2 regions of the Shewanella sp. 433 genome follow, and region 1 is predicted to be linked to the other one. Evidence: predicted binding sites of a transcription regulator. Region 1 holds the regulator's gene; the other holds the start of a gene.

Evidence for each region. The regulator MetJ, encoded in region 1, represses methionine synthesis genes. The targets are predictions, from matches to a motif close to TAGACGTCTAGACGTCTA.
Region 2: a site for MetJ is predicted at 4,265-4,282, ahead of metH (methionine synthase). Genes of this name have one in related genera too.

What each region holds. Positions count from the first base shown of each region.
Region 1 covers NZ_CM181703.1:3,842,344-3,858,834, forward strand. Annotated here, with positions in the region: gene AC5YB1_RS17020 (bifunctional aspartate kinase/homoserine dehydrogenase II) at 1-1,952, opposite strand, end outside; gene metB (cystathionine gamma-synthase) at 1,972-3,138, opposite strand; gene metJ (met regulon transcriptional regulator MetJ) at 3,362-3,676, shown strand; gene AC5YB1_RS17035 (sulfite exporter TauE/SafE family protein) at 3,783-4,511, shown strand; gene traF (conjugal transfer protein TraF) at 4,567-5,553, opposite strand; gene AC5YB1_RS17045 (c-type cytochrome) at 6,168-6,497, shown strand; gene AC5YB1_RS17050 (DUF3373 domain-containing protein) at 6,547-8,259, shown strand; gene AC5YB1_RS17055 (tetrathionate reductase family octaheme c-type cytochrome) at 8,334-9,707, shown strand; gene AC5YB1_RS17060 (ABC transporter transmembrane domain-containing protein) at 10,265-11,920, shown strand; gene AC5YB1_RS17065 (peptidase domain-containing ABC transporter) at 11,917-13,995, shown strand; gene AC5YB1_RS17070 (HlyD family type I secretion periplasmic adaptor subunit) at 13,992-15,317, shown strand; gene AC5YB1_RS17075 (VCBS domain-containing protein) at 15,329-16,491, shown strand, end outside.
Region 2 covers NZ_CM181703.1:1,112,605-1,129,095, reverse strand. Annotated here, with positions in the region: gene cobT (nicotinate-nucleotide--dimethylbenzimidazole phosphoribosyltransferase) at 38-1,066, opposite strand; gene AC5YB1_RS05055 (FecCD family ABC transporter permease) at 1,105-2,169, opposite strand; gene AC5YB1_RS05050 (ABC transporter ATP-binding protein) at 2,169-2,963, opposite strand; cobalamin riboswitch at 3,117-3,287, opposite strand; gene AC5YB1_RS05045 (histidine phosphatase family protein) at 3,441-4,046, opposite strand; gene metH (methionine synthase) at 4,375-8,097, shown strand; gene AC5YB1_RS05035 (sll1863 family stress response protein) at 8,508-8,990, opposite strand; gene AC5YB1_RS05030 (sll1863 family stress response protein) at 9,054-9,341, opposite strand; gene AC5YB1_RS05025 (S8 family serine peptidase) at 10,280-15,490, shown strand; gene AC5YB1_RS05020 (cytochrome-c peroxidase) at 15,597-16,491, opposite strand, start outside.

The DNA of each region.
Region 1 (16,491 bases):
CCCGACAGATCGTCACGCGGATCGGGCTCTGTCAGCCCAAGCGCCTTAGCCTGCAGCACCAATTCAGAGAAGGGTTTAGTACCATCGAAATGTTCAAACAACCAGCATAAGGTGCCGGAAAAAATCCCCCCCACCGCTTCGATGGCGTCGCCACTGTTATGTAAATCATTTAGGGCATGTTGCACGGGTAATCCCGCACCACAACTGGCATTGTAGCGCCAAAAAAGTCGACGATTATCCAGCTGCTGTTTTAATTCTTGATAAAAAGGTAAAGGCCCACTGCCAGCCAGCTTATTGGCGCTAACCATATGAATACCACGGGCAAAAAATGCTGGATACTGCAACGCTAAATCGGCGCTAGCACTGATATCTAACGCGATAAGTTCATCACATTCAACATGGCGTAATCGTTCAAACAGGTGGCTGTAATCCCAAGGGGTTGCTTGCTCATTAAATTGCTGCTGCCAGTGATTAAGATCGATATCGGTCTCGCTTAATAGCGCCAGCTTGGAACTCAGTAATCCCACCAACTCGAGACTGACCTCAAGCTCCTTGTTTAATACCGGTCTCGCCCGCTTAAACAGCTCAATCCACGCATCACCAATATTACCAATACCCAGCAGTAATACTCCGATACGTTTACGCGGGCCAGCGCAGCGACGATGTACCTTTTGCGTCAATAGGCTCACCTGCCCCTTAGGGACCAAAGTGACCAAACTTAGGCCATCGTTACACAATGGGTGAGCATCGCGGCTTAATAGACGTGAAAAACCCCGGCGATAAAGTGCAGCATCGGCACTGACCAACGCCACTAAGCCTAAGTCTTGTCGCACCTCTAATGCATCGATCCCCAGTGCTTGAGTATTGACTTCAAATATCGCCCGCGCTTGTTTTTCACTCTCGTGGGTAAAGGCCAGCTCTGCAAGGCCAGACGCCGATGACCAGTAGGCCAAGGGAGCCAGTCCTGCCTTAGCAAAACACTCTAATAATTGAGGCAGCTCGGCATTAAAGCTTAAGCTAAACAACGACACGCTAGGTAGACTAGTAACGACGGGCGCGCTAGCCGATAAGCTCTTAGGCGCAATAAGCGTAAAATCGGTATGGGGCGCATAACTCGAGCGCACCGCTAGGCTCACGTTAGTGTCAAACAGTGGCTGTAAGGTACGGTTATGCAGTACCGGCGAACCAAGATGGGCTAAGCGATTAGCCTCGGTTAATGACATGCTTTTGAGCAGGCGTGCATCGTTAATGCGATTGGGATCGGCATTAAACACCCCTTCCACATCGGTCCAAATGGTCACCCGTTCAATATTGGCGAGGCTGGCCAGCAAGGTGGCGCTAAAGTCTGAACCATTACGGCCCAGCAACAGGGTATCGCCCTTATCATTAGCACAGATAAAACCGGTGATCACTAGGCGTTCATTAGGGTGAGCATTCAGCATCGCCTGCACTTTTTGCTTTGATTGCCCTATGCGAATTTGCGGTACCGCCCCTTCATCGGCCACTAATAAAGTGCGCGCATCCACATCGACTGCCCCGACGCCTGATTCACGCAGCAGCGCGGCAAGTAAACGCGATGACCAGCGCTCGCCAAAACTAACCACTTGATTGCGTTGGTAATCCGTTAAATCGGCAAGAGAAAGTAATGTGCTGAGTTGGGATTTATCGGTCGATAGACGCTCGCGCAAGCTGCGCGCCTGTTCGTTAGATAACAGTTGCTCGATCAGATTTTGCTGGTAACTGATCAACACTTGCAACTCTTCTTGCCACAACAGACCGGACTCGGTTAGCTCAAGTAATTTATATAAAAAATTAGTACTCTTGCCCGCAGCAGAAACCACGATGAGATCATCGCTATGGCCATGGGTGAGTAATATATGAGCGACACGGCGGTAACAATCTGCATCCGCTAAACTAGAACCGCCAAATTTATGCAAATGACATCGTGTCATTTTTTGCTCCTCAATACCTTTAACAACTTACCGCGATAGCCGCATCTAAACCCGCTTGAATATCTGCCACCAGATCGTCACCATCTTCAATCCCAACAGATAAACGAATAAGGGTATCTTTCACCCCTGCCTCTAAACGAGCCGCTGGCTCCATCGCTCTGTGGGTCATGGTAGCAGGAACCGCCACTAAGCTCTCTACTCCACCCAAGCTTTCGGCTAAAGAGAAGTATTCTAACGCATTTAAAAAGGCAATAAGCTCTGCTTCGCCACCTTTTAACTCAAAACTGAGCATGGCACCAAAACCTTTTTGCTGTTTTAACGCGATCTCATGGCCTGGATGGTCCGCCAAACCAGGATAATAGACCTTATCAACGGCGCGATGACGGGTTAGCAAAGCCAACACCTGCTGTGCGTTGGCTTGATGCTGACGCATTCTCACCGCAATTGTTCTTAAGCCGCGTAGGGTCAAATAGCTATCGAAGGCTGAGCCGGTTAACCCTAAGGTATTAGACCACCAATGTAACAGCTCACCCACTTCAGCATCTTTAGCGACAACCGCGCCGCCGACCACATCGCTATGCCCGTTGATATATTTAGTCGTTGAGTGGATCACTATGTCAGCGCCGAGCAACAGAGGTTGTTGCAAGATAGGCGATAAAAAGGTGTTATCGACTACCACTAGCGCCCCCACTTCATGGCTCTGGCTCGCAATCGCTGCGATATCAACCACGCGCAGTAATGGGTTCGAAGGGGTTTCTAACCAGACCATTTTAGGTTGGCGAGCAATAACGTCTGCCAAAGCAGCGGCATTCGTTTGGTCAACCACTGCCAGTTTAAATGCCCCTTTCTTGGCGAGGTGGGTAAATAGTCGATAGCTGCCGCCATAGCAATCGTGCGGCACCACGAGTAGATCATCGGGCCCCAGTAAATTGGTTACTAAGGTGATGGCCGCCATGCCAGTGCATGTCACTATGCCTGCCGCCCCACGTTCCAGCTCCGCTATGGCGTCAGCCAAAATACAGCGAGTCGGATTACCCGAGCGGCTATAATCAAAATCTCTCGGTTGTTGATGGCCATCAAAGGAGTAATTGGTCGACAAATAGATGGGCGGTACAACGGCACCATATTGGGTATCGGATTCTATCCCCCCACGCACAGCTGCCGTGGCTAATTTACGCTCAGTCATCTTTTACTCCTAAAGTTAAATCGGCGGCAGTCATCTATACTTTATAGATGTCTGGACGTCTAAATGTACCTAAGGCAAGCGGTAGCGTCAACATATTTAGACGTTTAGACGTCCAAACATGTAGAAATCTATTTGCAATTAACAAAAATTAGAGGCAATAATTTGACTGTACCCGGTAAGGGTATAAAATCTGCCCCGAATTTGAGAATTAACAGGTGAGTCAATGACTGAGTGGAATGGCGATTATATCAGCCCCTATGCTGAACATGGTAAGAAGAATGAGCAAGTGAAAAAAATCACTGTCTCTATTCCCCTCAAGGTGCTTAAGATTTTAACCGACGAACGCACTCGTCGTCAGGTGAATAACTTACGCCACGCTACAAACAGCGAATTGCTTTGTGAAGCTTTTTTGCATGCTTATACTGGCCAACCTTTACCCCATGATGATGACTTGTCAAAAGACAAACCCGACAGTATTCCAGCCGAAGTGAAAAAGCTGATGACTGAGATGGGCATCGAATGGGAAGACGTCGAGTAAATCGACTTTACCTATCCTGTTTTGCTAAAGAGGGATCGCACTGCGATCCCTCCTCTTTATCACGTCTAAACACACTGCAACCCCTGGTGGTATAGTGCCTGAACTTATGATTGATCCCATGATCCTTGGCCTAGCGTCGCTGATCATCTTTATTGGCGCCCTAACCCAAAGCCTGATCGGTTTTGGCTTAGCCGTTGTCGCCTCGCCGTTACTCTATCTCGTCGACCCAAGCCTAGTGCCCGCACCTGTCATTATGATGGGCTTTTCTATCGCCTTACTCACCCTGCTAAGAGAGAGGCGCGCACTGGAATTTAACGGCTTACAATATGCTTTACTGGGGCGTATCCCTGGCGGAATATTAGGCGCAACCTTATTATTGCTAGCACCACAACCAGTATTGGGATTAGCCATTGCAATCATTGTGGCTCTAGCCGTGGTTCTGAGCCTATTCAAGCTACGTCTCCCCATAAATCGCAGTAATCTTTTTATGGCGGGCATATTGTCGGGGATCTTTGGTAATATCGCTGCCATTGGTGGACCGCCAATGGCTATTTTACTCTCGGGAAAAGACGCCAAACAGTTTCGCGCAGCCTTGTCAGCCTTCTTCATCTTTAGCTCAATGATCGCCTTAATCATTTTGGCTTTCAGTGGATTACTCACACTGCGTCATCTGTATCTTTCAATGCTATTGCTACCATCGGTCCTGCTAGGCTTTGTAGTTGCTAATCGTATTGTCGGCGGCATCGACAAACAAAAAACCCAACGCCTTACCCTGATATTGTGCAGTACAAGTGCGCTGATCTTAGCGGTAAAATCGATTATAGAACTAACGTAACGACCTCAAATAGGTGTCCGTAAAAGGGAATAAAAATCAGCAAACAAGATAATCACTAAAAATGATATGAGGTTCGGATCACGCCCCCAATGGCATCATCACTGCCAAACAGCCCGGTTAAGTCCAGATTAAAGGTGCGACCAATACTAAAGCCTGTACCAACCGAATACAGGTCGATTGCGGTATTGTTTAAATTGTGGCGATAACCCACACGTAACGCCAACCAATCCGTGGTTTTTAGCTCCCCTGCGAAGCGCCAATATTGTGTACTAACCACTTCATCGAAACCTTGATGAGCATTCAAATCGATATCACTTGTTAGGGTAAGTGCAGCCCAATCATAAGCCACCCCAGCAGTATATAAAGGCTCAACTCGATAAGTAAATTGCCGCCCTAATGACTCTACACTCTGTTGTTTTGGGTCGATTAAATTGCGTCCAGACAAGCCAACGGTTAGCCCATTAAAAGGCTTAATTACCACACCAACATCAAGATTAAATACCGTATCATCATTACGATAGGGGGAATCATTACCACTATCAAAAGTCACGTTATTCGCATTAACTACATAATTGTAAGTGTCGATACGCTGTATTTTGGGCGAGAGCCCAACCGATATTGGCATGTTGACAATTGATAGAGGAAAACTCAATACAACGCCAACATCAGACACTCCCCCCGACACCAACGCCCCGAGAGAGCCTAACTCTGAAACATTTGCAGGATTGTTAACATCAAAATGGTCTAAATTGCTTTGAATCGCATCTGCAACACCTACCGCCTCGATATAAGTCTTATGAAACAGTGTCATTGGCATCTGCACCGTCGGCAAGACAATCGATGTACCTTGTGTCGCAGAGGTTCTCTCTGCTTGCGGCGATGCAATCCCCCGCGCCTCTTTAGTCGCATCTAACACTGACAAGGCAGGATGATTGAAGAGATCTCCATGTTGATGACTTACGGCAACGTGTGAACTGTTTAAAGCAGAGTTATGTACACCATCATATTGCTGCTCGGCAAAGGAAAACCTAGTGAGACTCATCAGCGTGATTAACACTATTATGCTAAGGCACTTCATTCCCTTTTCTCCCCCCTCCGAATAATGGTCATTTTAAGCGTGTTGAAAGATTAGTACGCTCGATTGTTAAAGATAGTTCATTTCTTAAGTGCTAGATGATATGGCAAGTAAAAATACTGATATTTAGCCCGTATTTAACCTTTACTCCCCCAGCCTCTGCTGCGTAAATATGCTCGATAATCCACTATGGCTGATAAGATCAAAATACTGCCCATCGCGACGTATTTCCCAAAAATAACGCCCCCTTTCGACGACAATCACAGCGTTAGCGATAACAAGTTCATTAACATTACAGCCATTATTTAGCAGATGTTTAACTACAAAAGTGTGATTCACCTCCACCAGTAATTGATAGCCAACACCTCATCCCTGCAAAAACAGCAAACAATAAAAGGCTTTTAATACAAAAACTTAAACCACATCAATTAGATTAATATCAATGATATTTTTATCAATTAGATTTTTATTGTAAAGGTGATCAACCTCAAACTCACATCTCGACTCCTTTAGTAAACTTTTTAACAACAAACACCCGCTTTGTTTAATAAAAAATCACCACGGGTGGTGATTAAGGAAAGATGATGAAAAACATAGTAAAAATTGCAACGTGCATCATGCTCACATTCTCGTTAGGCGCCCAAGTTTATGCCGTAGATGGCGGTAACCCGAAAAAAGGTAAACACCTCTACAAGAAAGAGTGTAAAGCCTGCCATAGCAAAGGCGATGCGGGCGGTGAAATCACTCCGATGAGTAAAACCATGAGCCAGTGGGATCGCTATTTTAAACGTGATCAACACAAGGTTAAGCCTGAGGTTTTTGAGCAACTCTCCGAAAAAGACCGCTTGGATATTCAGCAGTTTCTTTATGACCATGCGGCAGATTCCGATCAACCACAGACTTGCGGTTAAGACTCACTAAGCCCATCTACTGCGCACCTCGCGCGACGGAGAGACAAAGATGCGTACACTACTATCGATTTTAATTGCCAATGCATTAGCCTTTTCTGGCGGCGCGTACAGTGCCGTTCAAGAACAACAAAAGCTGGCAGACTTAAAACAGCAACTAGCTGAGCTATCAGAAGAAATTGACGATATTAATAGCCGCGTAGACAAAAATGAGCGCCACACAGCACTGGATAGAATCCAACTCACAGGAGATTTTCGTACCAAGGCTCATTCATTGCATTATCAAAATGTCACTTGGAACCCTGCCATCAAAGTTGACTTCAATGATTTTGGCCAAAAAGCCATGTCTGGCACCTTTGGAATGCCAAACGATGCCAACTCGCCATTAGGCAAGATGTTAAGCGCCAACCCTGAATTAGCCAGTGCGTTCCAAAATGGCATGTTGCAGGGAGTAATGCCTTATGTGCTGGCGCCAAAATCGGTACAAGATATCGATAATGATATTTTCTATACCACCCGCCTCAGACTCAATCTAAAAGCCAAAGTATGGGACAACGTTGGCTTTTCAGCTCGATTAAGCATGTATAAAAACTGGGGGGACTCAACTGGCACCCAAGTATTTGATTCATGGCGTTCGTTCACCATGGATGGCAGTAGTAGCGGCAATACCAGCGGCGACTGGCTCAGAGTCGAGCGCGCCTACTTCGACTGGAAAAACATCGGTGGCACCAACACCTATCTTTCTATCGGTCGTCGTCCCTCAACCTACGGCCCACCCTCTCATTACAGAGAAAACGAGAAGCGCGGCGGCACCCCATCAGGTCACTTAGTCAACTTTAACTTCGATGGCGCCACCTTAGGTTACAACTTAGGCGAGATCACTGGTATTGATGGCCAAGTAGTGCGTTTCTGTTACGGCCAAGGCTTTGAGTCACAATGGGGTAATGGCGAAATGTTTGGTGATATCGTCACCAAAGATACGCATCTAGGTGGTTTTAATATCGACGCCATCAACGACGGTAACCACTTCCTGCAATTTACTCTGTTTGGTGCCAAAGACATTAACGACGGCTTCAAAGGCACCATGGCTTTTCCTACTCAACTGGCAGGCATTTTTGCCCCAACCATGTACCAAGATATGCAGAAGTTTGAAAACTTCAACTTTCAAACCCGGGTACAACCTAGTGGGGTGATTGGTGACATGTATTTAGGGGGGGTCGGTTACGCCTATGAAAGCGATGAGGATATGAAGCTATTCGCCTCTTTTGGCTGGACACGAGCCGAAGGCAACGGCAATGCCGGTATGTTTGGCGGCATGTTAAGTGATGCGGTATTTGAAGCACAGCTCAACGCCGACGGCAGCGAAATTATCATGATGCCAGACGCCGCCGATAGCGCCGACACTAAAGATGGGTACGGCGTTTATGTCGGCATCCAAATTCCGGCGCCTTACGGTAAGTTAGGTCTGGAATATAACTATGGCTCTAAATACTGGACTCCGTTTACTCAAGCGCAAGACGATCCTATTGGCAGTAAGCTTGCCACCCGTGGTCATGTTGCCGAAGCCTACTACATGTTTGATATCAACCCACGTATGTTTATCAAACTGGCAGGGCTGTATTACGACTATGAATACACAGGTAGCGGTACCCCTGTTGGCGCGCCGCAAAAAATTGATGATGTCATTGAAGGCGGCGCTTATTCGATGCTGCCTGTGGTCGACACCGCCTTTGACATCAATGCCTCGTTAACAGTCAACTTCTAAACTTAGACTATCCCCCGGCTCACGCCGGGGGTAGGGATCACCCGATGAAACATCCACGCTTTTTAATCTCGATAATGGCCATGGGGCTATTGGGACTGGCCAGCGCCAATGCCGCAGACAATCCCCATAAAGACGCCATTGAAGGCCCCTTTACCCAAGGGACACAAGTCACGGCACAATGTGTTGAATGTCATGAAGATCATGCTAAAGACTTTATGAAATCATCCCACTGGACGTGGGAATTGCAACAAGAACTTCCCGGACGCACAGTTAAACGTGGCAAAAAAAATGCCATCAATAACTTTTGCACCTCAATCTCGGGTAACGAACCCAGGTGTACTAGTTGCCATGCCGGTTATGGCTGGAAAGACGACAGCTTCGACTTCACCGACATGACCAAGGTCGACTGCTTGGTCTGTCACGACACCACAGGGACCTATATTAAAGATCCTGCCGGTGCGGGTGAAGCGCTAGCCAAGGTCAACCTTGAGCGCGTAGCGCAAAATGTCGGTATGCCAGTCCGCGATAACTGCGGTACTTGCCACTTCTATGGCGGCGGTGGAGATGCGGTTAAACATGGCGATCTCGACTCCTCCATGGCTTACCCAGATAAGGCAACCGATGTCCATATGGACAGCGATGGCAACGACTTCCAGTGCCAAACCTGCCATGCTACCGAGCAACATCAAATCAGCGGTAATGCCATGGGTGTATCACCAGGCGGCACGAATGACATTGGCTGTGAAAGCTGCCATGAAGCTGCGCCTCACAGCAATAACCGCCTTAACACCCATACCGCTAGTGTGGCTTGTCAGACATGCCATATCCCCTTCTTTGCGCGCAATGAGCCCACCAAGATGAGCTGGGATTGGTCTACTGCTGGTAGCGATCAAGAAGAAACCGTCGATGAATATGGCAAGCACACCTTTATGAAGAAAAAAGGCAGCTTCGTGTGGGCTAAGATGGTAGCTCCTGAATATGCTTGGTACAACGGCAAAGCCGATGCCTACATGGTCGGCGATAAAATGGATCCCACCAAGATAACTAAACTGACTTACCCCATAGGCGATATTACCGACGCTACCGCTAAGATCTATCCGTTCAAAGTACACAGAGGCAAACAGATCTACGATAAGAAACAAAATATCTTTGTCACGGCCAAGGTTTATGGCAAAGGCGGCTACTGGAAAGATTTCGACTGGGATAAAGCCGCCAAACTGGGTATGGAAGCTAACCAAGCATTAACCGAGCAAGGTATCACATACAGTGGCGAGCATGGCTTTGCTGAAACCGAAATGTGGTGGCGTATCAACCATATGGTATCACCATCAGCTCAAGCTCTTAAATGTAACGACTGCCACAACAAAGGCACTCGTATGGATTGGCAAGCCTTAGGTTATGACGGCGACCCGATGAAAAACAAGCAAGGAGTAAAGCACGCTAAGTAAAGTTAAAAAGCGAGTCAGTATCCCTGCAATAACTGACAATGACTCCCCCGAAAGCCGGGGAGTCATTGCTTTAACAACACGAGACACTTTTTTGATATTAGGCTAGGGCCTGTTGAGCTTTGCAGGTTAAATTTCGTTCGAGACTGAAACGTTTTAATCGAGGCGAGTGGATTGCAGCCTAGTCATCTAAGCAAAATTCACTTAACAAAGAGTAAAACGTTTTTAGCCGAACCCTTCGGGCAGCGTTTGTTGATCATTTCTACTGCGTTCTCAGCTTGTTATGTAGAATAACTACACCACAAAGCTTCTGCCTTGTATAAATACCCAACAATTGGCTACAAAAATAACCTTGAAAGATCAACAGGCCCTTGCGATTTGCAGTCAATTTATGCCTTACCGCCAGCCGCTGTCGACTTATGTTCTGAATTCCCCCATTCGTAAATAGATAACTTTGTTCAATTTACAGCCTATAGCCATAATGCTAATGTTAATGTTAACAAAAAGTAAATACCAACTATTTTTCTGGGCTCCAGAAAGCGGCACAGGGTGGGTAACTCATGATTCAATCCTTTCGTCTATTGCTCAACAATAAGTCTTTTGTCGAGCTTTTACTATCGTCGACAATGATCAATTTGTTATCGCTAGCACTGCCATTAACCATGTTACAAATCTACGATCGCATCTTACCCAATGAAAGCTTCGGTACCGCAAGCATTTTAGCCATTGGCGTGAGTCTTGCCATTTTACTCGAATTACTCTTGCGCTATGCTCGTAGCTGGTTACTCGGTGCTTCTGCTGCAAACTTTGAACTAAAAACCACCACCCAAGTGGTAGAGCGCCTACTAAAAGCCGACTACCAACAGCTAGCTTCATTAGGTACAGGTAAAGTATTCCACGCTCTGAATAGTATTAGCACAATGCGCGAGATTTACTCAGGCCAAGCGGCTGTCGCATTAATGGATTTGCCATTTGTCTTTATCTTCCTTGCATTAGTCGCCTATATTGGTGGCCCATTAGTCTTTATTCCGCTAGTGATGTGGTTGCTTGTGGGGCTACGAGTGTGGCAAATCGGGAAACAGTTATCGGCGGCCACCAGTGAGCTGGCCACCAGCGACAATGAGCGTACGAGTTTACTCATGTTAGTGTTATCCGGACTGACGACCACTAAATCAATGGCGCTAGAATCGCGGATCACATATGCCTATAAAGAAATTAACCATCGACGTTTAGCACAGCAAAACCAAGTTGATTGGCTCTCTTGTAAACTCCAAGAGCTTATTCAGGGGGCTGCACAGGCAACGACTTTAGCCATAGTGTTAATTGGTTGTTTTGAAGTCCTCAATGGCGACCTCACCACAGGTGGCCTAGCTGCATGCTCCATTTTAGCTGGCAGAGCAGTTGCCCCATTAAGTGCCATAGGCAGTTTACGGGCAAAATTTATTGCCGCTCAAAATGCGATGTTGGATGTCAATGAGATCGTGGCTACCCCCCAAGAGTCCTTTAACGGCAAACAGCGCTATCAGCAAAAACTGCCCGCAGGTCCCATTAGCTTCCAGCAGGTGAGTGCCAATCAAACCAGTGCCAAATTAACTGACCTCAGCGTTGAGATCCCAAGCGGTAGCATGGTCACTATCACCTCTAATCCTCTGACACATGCTAGTTTGTTGCTCAGTACTGTCGGCGCATTTCACCAAGTAACACAAGGCCAAATTACGATTGCAGGCATAGCCCAAGGTGACCATGATGCTCACGAATATCGCCAGTCCATCTGTTATGCCCCGCCTTGGGCGACACTCTTTTCAGGATCAATTTTAGATAACATGACCCTATTTAGGCATGAGCGTGACAGTCAGGCGATGGCATTGGCCGATCAGCTAGGATTAGCCGATACGATTGCCCAACTTCCAGCTGGATACCAAACCAGAGTAGCGAGTAACGATAACCACCTACTCAATCAAGGCGCTATAAAACTGATTTCTCTGGTAAGAGTATTGGCGCAATCACCTTCAATACTGTTACTCGATGAACCTATGGTGTCACTCGATGCTGACTCTCAGACACGACTGTTGTCCTTATTAAAAGAGAGTAAAGGAGAAATGACCATTCTGGTTGCGTCCCACTTTAAGGATGTCGCTCACATCAGTGATTATTGCATTAATATTGATCAAACAGGCTCAGCGTCCATGGCTCCAACAACCGAGGCTGCAGAATGAATACCGATAACAAGCAATATCAAAACCTTAAGACACCATTGGTTAACCTCCTAAGCCAATTGGGGTTAAACGGGCAATCCAGCAACGTACAACAAAGTGATTTAGCCGATGAATTGACCTATTTAGAAGCCTACATCTTACTCAAAAAACATCATGTTGGCGTCAGTGTCCAAGCCATAGATTCGGCACTTCTGAGCCACAGCATCTACCCCTTTCTCTTACTCCCCGTCGATGGCGAACCCATAGTTGCCCGCCGAAGCGAGCAACAATATCAATACTTGGACAAGCACCAACAATGGACCAAACTAAACTCACTGCCATCTCATGGTTATGTCTTTATTATCGACAGCTTGCCTTCGAGTGCTAAGAAAGCGAGTTCATTCGCCACCCACTTACGCAAACAACGTAAGTGGTACGCACCGGTATTTTGGCTCAGCCTTCTCTCAAGTTTAACGGGATTAGCTATTCCCTTATTTACCATGGTGGTTTATGACAGAGTCATTGGAGGGCAAGCACCAGAAATATTGCCCAATATCGCTTTGGGCGCGATATTGGCATTGGGCATATTTATTGGAAGTAGATTGATCCGCGCCAGAGTGGTTGCCACTAGCAGTAATCGCTTTGCTCGCGATCTGTCAGGGATCACTTTTAACCGCTTACTGAGCATGCCACTCACTGTACTCTCACGTGTTGGGCTGTCAAACCATTTAGCCAGAATACGCAATGCTGAAAAAGTACGTAGCCTTATCTCTGGCCCCAATGGTACCGGCCTGCTGGATCTCCCTTTTACCCTAGTAGCGCTGATAGCCATAACCTTACTCAGTGGCTGGCTGGTGCTGGTGCCCTTATTGATGTTACTGCTATTCTACTGGATCATGAAGGTGCTCACTCAGTTTGCTCAAGCAGCCAGCCCCACCATCAGTAACGAATATCAGGCCAGTCTCAATGAATTAGCCAAGCAACTGCTGCAGTTGAAAGCAGCTGGTGAAACCCAAGCTTGGTACCGTCAGTTTGTACGCCGCTGCCAAGAGCATTGCCGGCAACAATTTTTGTATAATAAGCGCGCCGGACTCAACAGCGCAGTTGCTCATGCGATGGGACTTTTTACCGCGCTGGCCACAGTATTTACCGGTGTATTTTTAGTGCTCAATCAAAGCATATCACCGGGTGAATTGATTGCCTGCGTCATGCTCATTTGGCGGATTACTGGGCCAGCACAATTGGCTTTTGCATCGCGACAAAAACTCACCATGATGAACGGGGCAATCAACCAATTTGATCGCTTTATGGCGGTCACCACTGAATTTAATCAACTCAGATTAGACGCACCAGACAGGCAAAAACCCCCAGCAATTTCATTTAAACACCTTACACTACGTTACAGCGCCGACAGCGAACCGGCCTTATCTGGTATCACTTTTGATATAGACGCTGGCGAGACAGTGGCCATCATTGGCCCTAACGGTTGCGGTAAAACCTCATTATTGCTCAGCACTATAGGAGTCATTGATACTCAAGCGGGCTACGTCACTATCAATGGTAAAAACCTCAAACAGTTTGACCCCGAAATTTTTCGTCAATGGGCGGCCTACAGCCCAACTCACAGCGATATTATGCCAGGCAGTCTTGCCGATAATTTACGCTTAGCCAAACCTGATGCCACCGATGATCAATTACGGCAAGCCTTAGAAGATGCTGGCGCTGGCGCATTATTGCAAGCATTAGATAACGATATTAATACCGATTTATATGCCCAAGAAAGCAGCATGCTAGCCGCCGTTGAAAGCGGTTACTTAAGCCTTGCACGCGCCCTACTCAAACGCTCTTCGCTACTTGTGATGGATGAGCCCATAGCGAACCGTAATCCTTATGCTAAAAAAGCTTTTATCAGCGCCTTAAAGCAACTTAAAGGACATACCACTATCTTGTTTACCAGCCACGACCAGGAGTTAATCCAACAGGCTGATAAAGTCGTTATTTTAGATAAGGGCACGGTGATCTATGCCGGTCCACTTCCAGAACAAGCTCCCCCCCCAGCAAACAAATTAACGCCCACATTGGAGGCTTCAATATGAATGATCACCAGCTTAGCCAAAGCTCTTGGCCAGAACATGAATTTACTGAAGCCATTGAGTCACCAGCGGAAAAGCGCGTCATCAAGCGCATCACCATATTCATTACAGCTGTAGTCGTGATCATGGTGATTTGGTCAATATTGACCAATATAGAAGAGATAGCGAAAGCCAAGGGGCAAGTGGTGCCATTAGGGCATAGGCAAGTAATTCAAAGCCAACTCGGCGGCACCCTTGCTTCTATCGAAGTTGCCGAAGGCGATATGGTCAAAAAAGGGGATATCATTGGCCACTTTGTCGCAATCGACAGTCAAGCCGTGGTCGAAGAACTTCTCAGTAAACAAGCCAATTTAGAGCTTAAAATAGAACGTTACAACGCTTTTATTGAAGGCAGAGAAGCCGATTTTGACACCTACACCATCAGCCACCCTTCTCTAGTACAAGAACATCTGAAAAGCTTGGCTCGCATGAATCAAGAGAAGCAAGCTTTAGTGCAACTATCACAGTCAGATATCGCCAAATCAGAGGCAGAACTTGCAAGTATCGAGCAGGAGATCCCTCCGCTTAAGAATCAAATTAACTCGGCGCAGCAGACGCTTAAAATGATGAATGCGGTCAAAGAAGCGCAAGCAGTATCAAAACTGAGCATGCTAGAGTCGCAACAAAAACTCGACGCCTATATTCGTGAATTAAAAGGCCTTCAAGGCAAAGAAGTCGTGCTAGCGCGTAATATCGAAAACTTACAAAAACAACTCGAACAAAAACAAGCTAGCCTATTCAACGAGGTAGGAGAAAAGCGTGCCGATACACAAGCAGAACTACTTGGAGTACTGGCACGCTTAAAGTCATCAAACTCTCAAGTGCTGCAAAATACATTACATTCACCAGTCGATGGCATCATTCAATCGCTACCCAACACCTCCTCGGGTAGTGTTATTCAACCGGGTGGTACTGTTGCCGTTATTGTGCCCACCACCCCAACAGCCCTATTAGAAGCTAAACTGTCTCCAAGAGATATCGGTTTCGTCACCGTAGGTCAGCACGCTCGAATTAAAATTGATGCCTTTGATTATAGCCGTTATGGTGCCATCGATGGTGTGGTTAAACGCATCTCACCTAGCACGGATGCCGACGAAAAGGGCGGCGTATTTTATAAAGTACAAATTGCGATCGAAAAACCCTATTTTGGCGATCAACCCGGTAAGTTAGATCTAATTCCCGGTATGACAGGCGAAGCCAATATCGTCACAGGTGATAAAACCGTATTTCAATATTTATGGAAACCTGTATTTACCAATATCACCCAAGCTTTTGGTGAACGATAGGAAGCTACGCTATGAGTCAAGATAAACACTCGCCAACAAAACAAATGGGGCATGACACCGAAGCGAAAAAACGAGACGACAAGTCAAAGCGTAAAGCCAGAGCTATCGATAAAGATGTTGAACGACTCAAGGCAAAAGAGTACCGAGATGCCCAGCTTAATACGCGTTTTAACCAAGATATGGTGGCAGCCAAACCATGGAGCCACCCACTTGCTGAGCAAGAAGATGATGATGCACAAGGTGGTCAACTCACGGCAACGAACACCGTTGCCGACGCCGACGCCAAACCAGCAAACAGCAGCGAGGTCATCACCCAGCTTAGAGATATCGACCCGATTAAGGCAACACCGAACGACGAGATAGCACTATCCCCTAGCCCAGCATCAACGCTACCGCCACCAGAACTAAGTTCACCACCTCGCTCAGCAGAAACTACTGGGATAACGCCATTTTCAGGGTTTGAGCCACCAAGTAACCAATTGAGCTCATTATCGCCTATTCCCCAAATACTTAAGACCACTGGAGCGACGCCGGCATTTTCGATCACTATGTCACCAAGCCCCAAAGCGCCCTCTAAAACGGCTCAACCAATGTTGCTAACCCCCTCTGTGCAGCCACAAGTATCCACTGGCACTGGCACTGGCACTGGCACTGGCACTGGCACTGGCACTGGCACTGGCACTGGCACTGGCACTGGCACTGGCACTGGCACTGGCACTGGCACTGGCACTGGCACTGGCACTGGCACTGGCACTGGCACTGGCACTGGCACTGGCACTGGCACTGGCACTGGCACTGGCACTGGCACTGGCACTGGCACTGGCACTGGCACTGGCACTGGCACTGGCACTGGCACTGGCACTGGCACTGGCACTGGCACTGGCACTGGCACTGGCACTGGCACTGGCACTGGCACTGGCACTGGCACTGGCACTGGCACTGGCACTGGCACTGGCACTGGCACTGGCACTGGCACTGGCACTGGCACTGGCACTGGCACTGGCACTGGCACTGGCACTGGCACTGGCACTGGCACTGGCACGAATGAAAAGCCATTAGAGATACAGAGTCAAGAACAAAATCAACATGTTAAAGAAAATAGCCCTGTTGATACAGTTAATGGTCAACTTACCGCCCATGGTAATGGCAGTGATGCAGTTACTTGGTCAACTTC
Region 2 (16,491 bases), 1.3 Mb from region 1:
CTGTTAGTGCAATGTTCTAAATCGCTGGTTAAATGGATTAAATCGCGATGCCAACATCTTGCAGGCTCGCCATCTCGTTATAAAACGCCGCAGCAGCGCGCACTAACGGTAAGGCCAGCGCCGCCCCCGTGCCTTCACCTAAACGCATCTCTAACTGTAATAGCGGCTCAGCTTGCAGATGTTGCAGCATCAACAGATGCCCAGCCTCATCTGATTGATGGGCAAAAATCATGTAATCACGCGCCGCTGGGGCGATGGTCACCGCCAGTAGTGCGGCTGCGGTGGCAATAAAGCCATCGACCAAGATCAGCATTTTCAGCTCGGCCGCCGCCAACATGGCACCGGTCATCTGCACAATTTCAAAGCCGCCCAGCGCCGCCAATATCTGCTGTGGTGTGTTTAATTGCCCTTGATGTAGCTGTATGGCTTGAGTGATTAAGGCCTGTTTACGCTGCAAGGTTTCGCTGTCGATACCAGTGCCGCGCCCAACACAAGCGGCGACATCCACAGGTAAGAGCGCCGCCATAATCGCCGCCGCCGAGGAGGTATTGCCAATGCCCATCTCGCCAAAAGCAATGAGATTAGTGCCATTGTCATGATGCAAGGCCACCCGCGCCTTCGCCATAGCAAAGCCTTGCTCAACACAGGAAGCTGACATGGCCGCCTCGAGATGAAACGCGCGCGTGCCGGCGCCAAGGCGCTGATCGATAAGCGCCTCATGGCCTGTAACTGGATGGGCGATACCACAATCGATCACCTCCATCTCAAAGCCTGCTTGGGCACAAAACACATTGATGGCCGCGCCGCCATGCAGAAAATTAAGCACCATCTGGGTGGTCACTTCGCTAGGGGCAATCGACACGCCCGCGCTGGCAATACCGTGATCGCCGGCAAACACCAGCAGCTTAGGCTGCTTAATCGTCGGACACGTTGCCCCCAGCACCTGCGCCACTTGCAGCGCCAAGGGTTCGAGTCGGCCCAATGCGCCTAATGGCTTGGTTTTACAATCGATTTTTTGCTGAATCTCGCCATCAAATTGGTGGTTCACCGGCGTTACGCTAAACATGGGTTATATCCTTAACGGGTCTGCAGCTGGCCTCGCCTTTAGCCACGGCGCTTGCTGCCTAAAATAAACAAGAAAAACACACTGCCGATCACCGCGGTAATAATGCCGATAGGCAGCTCTTGGTAACTCAGCAAGCAACGGGCTAATACATCGACCCAGATCATAAACAGCCCACCCACCAACCCTGTGGTCAACAAGGCGAAGCGACCAGGCAGCAACAGGCGCACCATATGCGGGATCATCAAACCCACAAAGCCGATTCCGCCACAGTTAGCCACCAGCACGGCTGTGATTAACGAGCACAAAAGCAACATGGCTAGGCGCAGGCGCTGCACATCGATCCCTAAAGTGTGGGCGGTTTCATCACCGGCTTTCATGGCAACTATCTGGCGTTTAAACAGCAATATGATCACAGTTGCGCCTGCCACCACCAACAAGGGCAGCCCCAAGCCAGACCAACTGGCCTTGGCAAAACTGCCCAAACTCCAAAACAGCACAGAGGCGGCCGCCTGAGGGCCCGAAAAATAGAGTAATAAACTGGTAAGCGCACCAAACATAAAGGAGATCGCCACCCCAGAAAGCAGCATGCGCTCGATTTGAGTGCTCATGGCGCGGCCGCACAAGGCCAATACCATTAGCACAGAGAGACTGGCGCCAATAAAGGCGCCCATCGGCAGGCTGACGCTGCCAAGCCATGATATGGATAAGGCGTTCGATAGCGCGCCCGCACCGCCAAACAGGGTAAGCACCACTACGGCACCAAAGGAGGCGCCAGAAGAGATGCCAAACAGATAAGGGTCGGCCAGTGGATTGCGGGTCACAGTTTGCAGCACGGCGCCGGCGATGGCTAAACCAAAACCGGCGATAAACGCCAGCACGATGCGCGGCATCCGCAGCTCCATCACAATGCGGGCGGTGACGCTGCTTGGACGCTCACCGCCAAGGGTGGCCAGCACCACATCGACCACTTGGTTAAAGTCGATGTGCGCCGCACCAAAACTGGCGGCTAACAGCGGCGTCATTAGGCTTAATACCCCAAACCCTGTGACCAATAGCAGGCCGCGCCAAAGGCGCTCGCTGGCCGATAATCCGGGCGAGCGCATCATGGCGTCTCCCCTTGGGTGACATTATGGTAGCCATAAAAGTAATTAATTTGCGGATTACCGTGTTGTGGGTGCGGGCTCACTTGGCAGCACACCTCAAAGACCTCTGCAATACGCTGCTCGGTCAACACCTCATTGGGGCGGCCTTGGGCAACTGCGTGGCCTTGGTCGAGCAGCAGCAATTGGTCACACAGGGCGCTGGCTAAATTAAGGTCATGGATCGAGATAACCACCGTCATCTCTAAGCTACGCAGTAGCTCTAAGATCTGTATTTGATAACGGATATCTAAATGATTAGTGGGCTCATCGAGGATCAGCAGCTTGGGCTTTTGCACTATGGCGCGGGCGATCAACGCCCGTTGTTTCTCGCCGCCAGAGAGTTGCTCATACCCTTGGTCGGCCAACGCGGTTAAACCTACTGTGGCTAAGGCGCGGCGCACATCGTGCTTGTCTTGGTCGCTGGTGAGCGAAAACGCCCCCTTATGGGGCGTCAACCCTAGCGCCACCAGCTGCGCCGTGGTCATGTCAAAATGGTGCGGCGTGTCTTGCAGCACCACCGCCACTTGCTGGGCAAAGGATCGCGCCGAAAAGTCGCCCACCGCTCGGCCAAATAAGGTGATATCGCCTTGGCTTGGGGTCAAATAACGATATAGACAGCGCAGTAAGGTGGATTTGCCGGCGCCATTAGGGCCGATGATCCCCAGCATTTGACCTTGGGGCAGTTCGACACTGACATCAGCCAAAATGGCGCGCTCGCCCACGCGCCAACTAAGGTGTTGGGCAGATAACGCCATAGGGATTGACGTCACAGGCTCACCATCCAAGCCGCAAAGCAATAGGGTAAAATGTGTTGCGACCGCGTAGGTGTCGACCTGCCGCTGTCAAGCGGGGCTAGCGCCCCAAGTCGATTGTTCATCTTTAGCTCCCTCAAGTCACCCGCTTGAGTCATTAGGCTATAGCATAAGGCAGGTATCCTGACTTGTGGTTGCAGACAAGGCCAATTGCCTTACTCAACACACTCACAGTTGCGGGTACAGTTTGGGCTGATGACCTTAGGTCACTCCCCAATTCCCTATTAAGTTTGAGTTACTCGACCCACGTTAAGTGAGTCGCTGCTCAACACCTTACGCTCGGCGTCATCTGTATGCTAGACACCTAAAATTGTTGGCTATTATGCGGTATTTCCCCTAGGAGGCAAACCACCTTTTGTATTTGCCGCGCTGGTTAACGACAAACGCTGGTAACTAACGCCCCAACATTGAGCTTAACCATTAACTCCAATGCAAGCGCCAATAGCCTTTACCATCGTTATCGACCAAGTGGCTTAACTTAACCACACTGGCATAATCGAGACTTAACTGGGTATAGAAGCCGACTTCGCCGCGGATCCCCAGCGCCAACCCCATCAAATGGCGGATAACCCCACCATGGGTAATAAGCAGCAGGGTATTGCCACTGTGCCTATGTAACACTTGCTCGATACAGGTCTCAATACGCTGCTCAAAGGCATCTAGCGGCTCACTGCCTGGCAATGGTGCGCGCCAGGGATCTTGCCAGTAGGCGTTAAGCGCCTCGCTATGCTCAGCGAACAAGGTATCAATCATCTCACCGTCCCAGTCGCCAAAGTCAATCTCCATCAAACCCGCCTCGACATGGCAAGGTAACTGCTTTTTTTTAGCGTAATACTCGGCAAACCCTTGGCAGCGGCTTAGGGGAGAGGTCACCAGCGCATCTATCGTCTCGGGTAATTTAGTCGCACAGGCCAGTTGCATCTGGGCAAATCCCAGCTCACTCAAAGGTAGGTCGCTTCGGCCTCGCAACACATTGCCGCCCTCGCACTGACCATGGCGCATTAAATAAAAAATCGTTTGTGTCATTGGCTTACCTTGATATTTGTCATGCCGTGGCAGCATACGCCGAGACAAGGCGACAATGCAATATGGTTCACACTGCCCCGCGGGCTGCCATTGTGCCAAAATAAACATCACCCACAGGCTAAGCGGCAGCCTATAAGCCACTGGGCTAACGAGGGGGAAAACTGATACTCTTTTGACTTGCCCTAAGCCTAATAAGTCGCTTACTATAGCAATTACTATAGACGTCTATACGTTTATACATCTAAAAATAATAGCAGGGTGATCACACCCTCGTCGCACTGCATCGGCAGTCGTGAACATGCATCGAGTAGGATATAGGTAGAATTTTATGGCGACCCGACCCCCTGTTACCCCAATAAGACAGATAACAGCGCAGATCCGCGAGCAGCTCGAATCACGTATTTTAATCCTCGACGGTGCCATGGGCACCATGATCCAAGATCATAAGCTTGAGGAAGCCGCCTTTCGCGGCGAGCGTTTTAAAGACTGGCCCTGCGATGTCAAAGGTAATAACGATCTGCTGGTTCTGACTCAGCCAGCCATTATCAAAGATATCCATAAACAGTACCTACTCGCTGGCGCCGATATCATCGAGACCAATACCTTTAACGCCACTCGTATCGCCATGGCCGACTACGAGATGCAAGATCTGTCTGTTGAAATTAACCTTGAAGGCGCGCGTCTTGCCCGCGCCGCGGCCGATGAAGTCAGCGCTGAAACGGGGCGCGCGTGTTATGTTGCCGGGGTACTTGGCCCCACCAACCGCACCTGCTCGATTAGCCCAGATGTTAACGATCCCGGTTACCGTAATGTCAGCTTCGATGAGCTGGTCGATGCCTATATTGAGTCGATTGAGGCGCTGCTTAAAGGCGGCGCCGATATCATCATGGTGGAAACCATCTTCGATACCCTCAACGCCAAAGCCGCGTTGTTTGCTATAGAAACGGTATTTGAACAGCTTGAGCTGCGAGTGCCCATCATGATCTCAGGCACCATCACCGATGCCTCGGGCCGCACCCTCACAGGGCAAACCACCGAAGCCTTTTACAACTCGCTGCGCCACGTTAAGCCACTGTCGATTGGCCTTAACTGCGCCCTTGGCCCGCAAGAGCTGCGCCCCTACGTGCAAGAGTTGTCAAAAATTGCCGAATGTTATGTGTCGGCGCACCCCAATGCGGGGCTGCCTAATGAGTTTGGTGGCTATGATGAAAGCCCCGAAGAGATGGCAAGCGTTATCGGTGAGTGGGCACAAGAGGGCTTTTTAAACATTATTGGCGGCTGCTGTGGTAGTACACCGGCCCATATTAGCGCCATTCGCGAGGCGGTTATCTCCCATGCGCCGCGGGCGCTGCCCGACATCCCAGTGGCTTGCCGCTTGTCGGGGCTTGAGCCACTGACCATAGATGCCAACTCGCTGTTTGTGAACGTGGGCGAGCGCACCAATGTCACCGGCTCGGCTGCCTTTTTACGGCTGATCAAAAATGGCGAATATGAAACCGCCCTCAGCGTCGCACGTGAGCAGGTAGAAAACGGCGCCCAGATCATCGACATCAACATGGATGAAGGCATGCTCGACGGCGTCGAGGTGATGCAGAAATTCCTTAACCTTATCGCCTCTGAGCCCGATATCAGCCGGGTGCCGATTATGATCGACTCCTCTAAATGGGAAGTGATAGAGGCAGGCCTTAAGTGCATTCAAGGCAAAGGCATAGTCAACTCCATCTCGTTGAAAGAGGGCGAAGCGCAATTTATTCACCACGCCAAATTGGTTAAACGTTATGGCGCCGCGGCCATCATCATGGCGTTCGATGAGCAAGGTCAGGCAGACACCAAGGCACGTAAGATCGAGATCTGTACCCGCGCCTATCGGGTGTTAGTCGATAAGGTGGGCTTCCCGCCAGAAGATATTATTTTCGACCCCAACATCTTCGCCATTGCTACCGGTATTGACGAGCATGACAACTACGCTGTCGACTTTATTGAAGCCACTCGTGAGATCAAACGCACCCTACCCCACGCGATGATCTCGGGCGGGGTATCGAACGTGTCGTTCTCATTCCGTGGTAACAACCCGGTGCGTGAGGCGATTCATGCCGTGTTCCTCTATCATGCGATTCAAGCGGGAATGGACATGGGTATCGTCAACGCAGGTCAGCTGGCGATTTATGACGATATCGACAGCGAGTTAAAAGCGCGCGTTGAAGCGGTAGTGCAAAACCTGCCCTGCCCAGTGGTAGATTCAAATAACACCGAGCAACTACTTGAGGTCGCCGAGAAGTTTCGCGGTGATGGCAGCCAAGTGGCTAAGAAAGAAGATTTAGAGTGGCGCAGCTGGGAGGTGAGCAAACGTCTTGCCCATGCCCTAGTGAAAGGCATTACCGACTTTATCGATGAAGACACCGAAGAAGCAAGACAGCAGGCGACTCGGCCACTGGATGTGATTGAAGGGCCGCTCATGGATGGCATGAACGTGGTCGGCGATCTCTTTGGTTCGGGCAAGATGTTTTTGCCCCAAGTGGTCAAATCGGCGCGAGTAATGAAAAAAGCGGTCGCCTACTTAAACCCCTATATCGAACTGGAAAAAGTCGAAGGTCAGTCTAACGGTAAAATCTTGATGGTCACTGTTAAAGGTGACGTGCACGATATCGGTAAGAACATCGTCGGCGTGGTGCTGGCCTGTAATGGCTATGAGGTGATCGATCTTGGGGTGATGGTCCCCGTTGAGAAGATCATCGAGGTCGCCAAGGCGGAAAATGTCGATATCATCGGCATGTCAGGCTTAATCACCCCGAGTCTCGATGAGATGGTGCACAACGTTAAAGCCTTCCATAAGGCGGGGCTTACTATCCCGTCGATCATTGGCGGCGCGACCTGCTCGAAAATTCATACCGCGGTTAAAATCGCGCCCCACGCACCAACGGGCGCCATCTATATTGCCGACGCATCACGCGCCGTGCCTATGGTATCGAAACTTATCAGCAATGAGACGCGTCAAGCCACCATCGATGCCACCTATGATGAATATCAGATGATGCGCGACAAGCGTAACTCACAAGAAAAACGCAAACAGATCATCCCCATTGCCGCCGCGCGCGACAACCGCTGCCAGCACGATTGGGCCAATTACACCCCATTTGTCCCTAATCAACTAGGGCGTCAGGTGTTCGATGACTACCCATTGGAAGACTTAGTCGAGCGTATCGACTGGACCCCGTTTTTCCGTAGCTGGGAACTGCATGGCCATTTCCCGAAAATCTTGGACGACAAGGTGGTCGGTGAAGAAGCCCGTAAGCTATTCGCCGATGGCAAAGCCATGCTTAAGCAGATCATCGACGAAAAATGGCTCACCGCCAAGGCGGTTATCGGCCTGTTCCCTGCCAATACCGTTAACCACGATGATATTGAGCTCTACACCGACGAAACCCGCACAACAGTGGAGATGACGACCCACCACCTGCGGATGCAGATAGAGCGCGTAGGCAATGATAACTTTTGTTTGGCTGATTTTGTCGCCCCTAAAGACTCAGGCGTGGCCGACTACATGGGCGGTTTTGCCGTCACCGCAGGTCATGGTATCGACGAGCATATTGCCCGTTTCGAAGCCAACCACGATGACTACAACGCCATCATGCTCAAATGTTTAGCCGACCGTCTGGCCGAAGCCTTCGCCGAGCGCATGCATGAGCGAGTGCGTAAAGAGTTTTGGGGCTACGCCGCCGATGAAGATCTCGATAACACGGCACTCATTCGCGAAAAATACAAAGGTATTCGCCCAGCGCCGGGTTACCCCGCCTGTCCAGATCACACCGAAAAGGGCTTGTTATGGGACTTACTAAAGCCAGATGAAACCATTGGGCTTGATATTACCGAAAGCTACGCCATGTTCCCCACCGCCGCGGTATCGGGTTGGTATTTTGCTCACCCGCAATCACGCTACTTTGGCGTGACCAATATTGGCCGCGATCAGGTGGAAGATTACGCCGTGCGTAAGGGCATGAGCATAGAAGAAACCGAGCGCTGGCTAGCACCAGTATTGGATTATGATGTTTAACGGGTAGAGATGTGGAGTCATCACCTTGACTCCTTTGATTACCCAAACTTCGTTTGAACATTAGTACTGAGGCTTCGCCTCACTAACCCATACGGCCTTACGGCCGAGGTAAGTCGTGGGTCTTCAACCCACACCCGAGCAAGAAGGGGATCAACAGCAATCCCCCTCTTGCATCTCCCCTTGCCGCCCCAGACGAAGTTACATGCATTAGTTAGGCGCCTCATACTCCAATAAAAATCGCCTAACGGCTCAGATCGGGCATCCATGCCCTCCGAGCCTTAGCCATCATCCATGATGGCTATACGGCATTTTTATCTACTTATTTCGGCAACTTCGATGGCGAATCTTGTAGCTTCTGACTAATTACTTAAAAAGCATGGGGGTGGGTATAATGCCATCTTTAAGTCCCATTATTCTTTAGACTCAAATTCTTTTTCGGCTTCTTCCCACGACTTCTCGAGATCTTTATAAGCATCCGAGAACCCTTGCTTAATTTCTTCCCATGCATCAGCAGAGCTGGATTTCATGCTGCCATACCACTGGGCAACTTTATTCTGTTGCTTACGAAGTGCTTTGAGTTTTTCGCGGGCATCTTGGCGCGCGGTTGCACTCATTTCATCCCAATTTTTATCTGTCTTCGCCTCTAACGCATCGATGCGCTTATCTAACTTATCAAGGCTCGCTTTGACTTCTTCCACCGCTTTATCTCGCTTATCGGCACTGTATGCACCAATCGTTTTAAGCATCTCTTCGGTTTCTTTTTTAACATCTTCTATTGAGGTCTTTTCCTCAGCTTTATCACTATCGGTTTGTGCATAACTCATCTGTACATAACCTAGCGGGACAATACCTATTATGGTGGCTAACAAAAATGCATTAATAAATGATTTCACAAGCAACCTCCTTAATACTTTGTCATTGTTTAGACTAATATTTACCTAATATTAGTTGAACTATTACTTGAACCTCTGCACTGCTGATTTCAATGCTTTGTCGAGCGAGTCCCACGCATTGTTGATACCCGCCTTAATATCTTCCCAAGCATCATCGCTAGACTCTTCAAGTTCAATTAATTGATTAGCGACATCCCTTTGCATTGTCCGCAGTTCTTCAATTTTTTTATAATATTCAAGTTGAGCGTCGGCTTCGGCCTTATCTGCTTTGGCTTTAAGCTTATCTATCTCTGCGCTCCACTCATCCAATTGAGCCCGTAATTTCTTTTCATATGCTTGCTTCATACTCATATCGTTCTCCTTTTACAAAAAAAACAATAAAAACAAAGATAAGCGCAACACCTTGCTTCATGTTACGTTTATAAACTCGGTAATATCGTTGATTTTTACTAACAGATAAATTAGAAAATACTAACTTTTACAGATGACAGGAAAGTCGTAAATGATCTTATAGATGGGATAAAAAAGGGAGCATTTAAATACATTGCGTCTCCTTTGAAATTCATTAAATGAGTTAAAAGCATAGCTCATACTGATTAATATTTCAAATAAGGCATAGAGACGACAAATTAATAATTAACAACAAAGACAATATAAAATATCTAATAAATAATCCTGTCAGATTATTCATTAAAATCTTACCTAAAATTCAGAAGAGAGTGTTGATATCGACTACATTGATTAACTTATATTTTATAAATCAATCAAGCCTGAACCTATCGACTCACGGCCATACTTAATGCACTGCACCAGAAAAAATGCAGCTCTGCCATCCCCATAGAGGGGTAATCAACAAACATCATTCCGATAGAAAGCGATTTCGCAAACGCCACATCTCGTGATGATATGCGTTAAGTACCGTACGGAATAACGATAGCTTTTAATATCAACCGTTTTAAGATCAAGAGTCATTACAGCTAAAGTATAACATTGTGGCGGTAGATTTTATTTTTCGCTAAAGATACAAAAAGATACAACCATATAAGCACCCGTTAAATTAACCACTGTTGATTTACCACTCTATTAAACAACTGCTTAACAGCATAAAAGTCTGAATAAAGCTTTATTTAAGGTTCATAAGATAGTTGCATTAATTCGCTAACAAACGGCGCGGTTGAATTACCCTCTACATGTTAATAACTTGTTTACCAAATGTTTCGCAAATACATGCGAAACATTGAGCGTCATCTCTTTCAACTTTGCCAACACGAATGGAAAACCAATAAAAAATGCAAAATCTATTCAAGTTAAATAAAGCCAGTATGGCCGTTTTCGGTGCGATATACATTAGCACTGCAAGCTACGCCGCTGCGGATATCGGAGCTAAACCATCGGGTGATGGTGGCTTTTATGTACCAACATTCACATCCCAAGATGTGGCAAATATTAATGAGCAACGTAAATCATATCAAGCAGGAGATATATTTTCAGGCAAACCGGGACAGGTTAATCATGTTCTGCCCAATAAAAAACCCATCGACATATTTAAGTTTGATGACTCGATTAAAGGTGATCATGTCTTTATCGTACAGCTAACTGATGAACCAGTATCAACCTATAATGGCGATTTTCAGGGCTATCCGGCAACCAGCCCAAGACAGAATCAGGCCTTTCAAGGCTCGGCAACACTTGATATCAATAGCCAGCCTGTACGTCAATACCAATCACTTTTAAGACAAAAACAAAATAGCGTTATTTCCGCTGCACAGGCGAAAGGCGCGCAACTGAATGTTGTCAGCCACTACACTCTAGCTAACAACGCTATTGCAGTAAAAATGACTCAAGCCGATGCCGAGATCATGGCGACCACCGCTGGCATCAAAAAAATCACCCCAAGTCGAATTTTCAAACTCAATACCGACCGTGGCCCAGAGTTTATTAATGCCGATACCGCTTGGGCTGGCGAGACCAGTTCAGGTATTAAAGCTAAAGGTGAAGGCATGGTGATGGGTATCATTGATACCGGCATCAATACTGACCATCCAGCGTTTGCCGCTGATGATGGATTTTCTGCCAACAACCCCTTGGGTGCGGGTAACTTTTTAGGAGATTGCCAGGTAGACACCAGTTTATGTAATGATAAGCTGATTGGGGTTTACTCGTACGATGTGATCACCGCGGCGTATAACGCATCTGAGTTTCAAGACAATCCATGGCAAACAACACTGATCCGCCCAAAAACAGGTGAAGATTATAATGGTCATGGCTCGCATACTGCCAGCACAGCAGCAGGCAACACACTATTCGATACGCCACTGCAGACCTCAACGGGTGAAGCGGTAAGTGATGGGGTAAACCTACCCGTTACTTTCGCGCAGACATCTGGCGTTGCACCAAGGGCTCACATTGTCTCTTACCAAGTGTGTTATCCCGGTGGCCAAGGCGATCCTTATGCTGGCTGTCCTGAGGAAGCGATCTTAGCCGCCTTTGAAGATGCCATAAAAGATGGTGTCGATGTGATTAACTTCTCGATTGGGGGCAGTGAAAACTTCCCGTGGGAAGATCCTATTGAACTGGCCTTCTTATCGGCTCGAGAGGCGGGCATCTCAGTTGCAGCGGCGGCGGGTAACTCTGGCCCCTACTTCTTTTCTGCCGACCATACCTCTCCTTGGGTAACCACCGTGGGTGCAACAACCCATGACCGTATTTTATCAGTAGGTAACACGAGCATTACTCATTTCGAAGGTGATGGTCCTAGCTATACACTGCCCTATAAAGATATTAAAGGCTTAGGTTTTACTGATGCCGTCAGTGGAATATTTGTATTAGCCGAAAACTATCCCGACCCAGACCCAAGCGATGGTTTTACCGCCGCAAGTTGTAATGCTCCATTTCCTGCTGGCACCTTTGCCAATAATGAAATAGTGGTGTGTGAGCGCGGTGATATTGCGCGTGTTGATAAAGCCATTAATGTTCAAAGTGGTGGCGCCAGTGGCATAGTGTTACAAAACATCAGTTATAGCCAAGGGTTAGTTGCCGATAACTTTGTAATTCCAGGCATTAACGTTGACTCAAGCGCCCGCTATACCCTTAAAAATTGGATCAACCAAAGCAGTGAGGGCATGGCAAAAGGCACCATTACTGCCACTACTAATGAATACTCTATCGTTCCAGAAAAAGGCAATCTGCTTGCCTACTTTAGCTCGATGGGACCTAGCCGTTTTATTGATAACTTAGTGCCAGATCTAACCGCACCGGGTGTCAATATTTACGCTGCCAATGCCGATGATCAGCCATTTACCTTTGCGCCTCGCGCCAGTGATTGGACCATGATGAGCGGCACATCGATGGCATCACCCCATACTGCCGGTGCCATGGCGTTATTAAAACAACTGCATAGTGATTGGAGCCCAGCGCAAATTCAATCAGCATTAATGTTAACCGCCAATCCAGTTAAATATGAACCCTATCAAGACGCTCCGGCACTCGATGTCGAATACAACTTTATGGCAGGTGCGGGCGCCATTGACGTGGCTAAAGCCGCTGAAACCGGCCTAGTCATGCATGAGTCGGTTGAAAATTATATTGATGCCAATCCGAATAATGGGGGCATCGTTAACTGGCTCAACCTTCCTTCTATGGTTGATATGAACTGTAAAAGTGAGTGCAGCTGGATGCGAACGGTTACGGCCACCAAAGATGGTAGCTGGAGCCTAAGCGCGCAAACCAAAGACGATGGTTCTGAATTGACGGTCAGCCCGACTGAGTTCAGCTTAAAGAAAGGCGAGTCACAATCTATTCAGGTCACCATGACAGTACCTGGGCGCGTAAGCCATTTACTCGAACCTGATGAGCCAGATTCTCCATGGGAAGGCAACAATGACTTTGGCATTTTCAATGGTCAAATCACCTTAACCGAAACGGGCAATCGTTCACCGGAATTGCACATGCCGGTGGTAAGTTTATCGGTTCCTGATGCCCTACCCGCAGAGAAACGCCTTACCGTAAATCGTAACATCGGTTCTGAGACTTTCGTGGTCAATACCGATAACTACAGCGACTTTACTCCACGCATGTATGGTTTAGTTAAACCCACCACCTTCGCAGCTGAACTCGAGCAAGTGGGTCCGTTTTTAACCGATGACAGTATCGCCGACGGATGGCATATAGAGGCTATCACGGTACCGGAAGGCACTAAACGCTTAATTGTAGAAGTGCAGTCAGTGGAAGATCTCAAGCCAACAGAAGAGCGAAATCCACGCTATCAAGGTGTTAACCCAGTTATTACTGTAGGTTTAGACGCCAATAATAACGCTAGCTTTATCCCTAGCGCAGATCAAAACAGTGATGATCCTAACGCGATGCGAAATGAGTTTTTTGATGAATTAGTGTGTCAGTCTTCATCGGAAACCATTACCAACTACTGTGACTTCATTGACCCAGTACCGGGTACCTATTGGATCGCGGTATCGAATATCGGTTATCAGGAAAAACGTCACAATGTGACGACTGGGTATGCGTTACTTGCCGACAATAGTGATAATGCTAACATCACCTTAAACGGCCCATCATCGCACGATGGTAACGGTGACTATGAGCTTACACTCAACTGGGATCTGCCCGATGCGAAAACCGGTGATGCTTATTACGGAGGTTTTGACTTAGGCAATATGCCGGGGGAAGAAGGGACGCTTGGCTTTACTTCGCTTAAATTAACTCGTGGCACAGACGCACTATCGTTAGATGTGAGCCAAACTAAGGCTCGTTCAATGGATGTTATTGATTTAAAAATCAACCTTATCCAAAACCTCGAATCTAATGAGCGTGCCTATGACTTTAAAGTCGAGTTACCCCAAGGTATGCGCTTAGCGCCAAACACCTTAGTGAGTAATAATGACACGATACTGGAAAACTTGGTCATTGATGAATCGGGCATGAGCTTAGCAGGTCAGCAACTCTCGACACGAGACATACCGCGCGAATATGTCGTGACCAATAACCTGACCTCCCAGCAGTGTCGCACGCCATTAATCGATGAGTATTCAACCGGTGGCTATATTGATTTAAATACCTTTGGTTTACAACCGAGTCAGAATTGGTATGTCGGTGGCAGTGAAGACTATTACGATATTCCGATGGACTGGTTATTTACCGGTATGCAGCAGGAACAATTTAAACTTTATAATCAAGATAATGGCGGCATATTCCGTATGCACCCTGTTGGTGCAATACAGTTTAACGATGCCTACTGGGTCATGGGCTGGCATAGAGGTCCTAGCTTCTTACTTGAGTCACTCAGCCCATTCTGGCGTGGTACGTTTGAAATGAACTATCGTCAGGACTATCAAGATCCTTGGGGGTTAACGCTAGCCATGCAGTACGCTGAAGAACGTCCAGATATCGGCGATATGCTGTTTATGGAGTTCGATAATGTCACTGACAGCGTTACAGGCGATCAATATGATTATCAGGTAATGCTGAGCCCTAATGCAGACTTTAGAGACAACCGTTTCGAAATCATCTTTGCCTATGACAACTTAGGTGCCAACCTTGAAAAAGGGGCGATTTTTGTAGAAGGTTTTGACAGCCCTTACTCGCAAAAAGCGGGCCCGAAAGATGGTTACCTATACACTATGGTTGGCTTCGACAACCTAGACGAAGTGCTCTCTGATGATTTAGTGATGTGTTTCGACTATCAAGGCCCGGAAGCTAGTGCAATTGAATTAAAAGTCAAAGCGGTTATTCAGCCTGAAGCGGTTGGTCAGGTTATGGATATCACCATGCATTACACCATTGGTGGCGATGTTAAAAAGAGTATGGTGCATTCAATCGATGTACCAAGCAATATCAAGCTGGGCGATCTACCTAACTTAACCGTTGCAGAAAATGGCACCATTGAAGATATCAAGGTGGTCTATGTCGATGCTAACAAGGTCGCCAACACCCTTGTGGTAACTGGTGATAATATCGAAGCGACCGTCGAAGGCGATAGCTTTTCGCTAACCCCTGCGGCGCACTTTTCTGGTGAGACCTTGGTAACAGTGACTGTCCATGACAATGAACATGTGACTGATAGCACTAGCACTAGCTTTGTGTTGACGGTAACACCAATCAATGACGCGCCAGAAGCTAAGGTCGCATCAACAAGTATCTCAGCCAATGAAGGTAGCAGCATTACCCTCGACGCTTCTGCATCTGTCGATATTGACGGTGACAGCTTAAGCTTCGCATGGGAAGGTCCAGGGACGATTGCCAATGCTGAGCAAGCAGTCACAACGGTCACAGATCTGAGTGTCGGCAGCCATGAATTCACGGTAACGGTATCTGATGGCAAAGAGAAATCTAACGCTAAGATCACTGTAACAGTGAAGGCGTCACAGCCTACAACAGAACCAGAACCAGAAGCTGAAACAGACAATGACTCAGGAGGTAGTTTAGGCTGGTTTGCCCTGATGCTACTGAGTTTGGCAGCGATGATTCGTCGCCCGTCGCGTAAATAACAGGTAAAACTTTAGACAACTTGCGGCAAGCACCGCCTGCAAGGTCATAAAAAGTCGGCAACAGGTTCACTGTTGCCGACTTTTTTTCAGCTAAAAAAGAAGCCGCTTAAAACGGCGCAGGGCGCGGTGTATTAGCATTCGATGGCGGCAATATCGGCAGGACAATTTGTGGCTGCTCGCCAGTTAATGTCTTTAAAAACGCGACCATCTGGTTAATTTCATCTTCACTTAATTTTTGCCCCAACTGAATATCAGCCATGGTGTCGACCGCCTCTTCAAGCGTCCACACACTGCCATCGTGGAAGTAGGGATAGGTCAGTTCGATATTACGCAACGTTGGCACTTTAAAGACATATTTGTCGGCTTCATTACCTGTCACCGCTTTGCGACCCTGTGCAGGGTTGTCGGTATGAAATGGCTTTACCAATCCCATCTTCATGTACATGGTGCCGCCAACGGCCGGGCCGTTATGACAGCTAACACAGCCTTTATCTTTAAATAGCTGGTAACCCGTTTTCGCCTCAGCACTAATTGCATCGGCATTCCCGGTCAAATACTGATCAAATGGGCTATTGGGGGTCACCAAGGTTTTTTCAAACGCGGCGATGGCATCGGTAATACGGTCGATATTCACCTCATCTGAGGCGTAAACATGATTAAAACGCGCCACATAAGCCGGCATTGAGGCGATGGTATCTATCGCCAGTTCGTGGCTGTAAGCCATCTCTTTAGGGTTGGCAATAGGGCCTGCAGCTTGAGCTTTTAGGTCGGCCGCGCGGCCATCCCAAAACTGCGCCAGCATATAGTCAGCATTGAGCACCGTTGGCGAATTTATTGGTCCCTCTTGCCAATGGTGACCTATCGAGGTCGGCAGGGCATCGACGCCACCCGTCGAGAGGTTATGGCATGAGTTGCAAGAGATAAAACCCGACTTAGAAAGCCTAGGCTCAAAAAACAACATTTTGCCGAGTTCCACTTTGTCAGGGTTAGTGATCACCGCA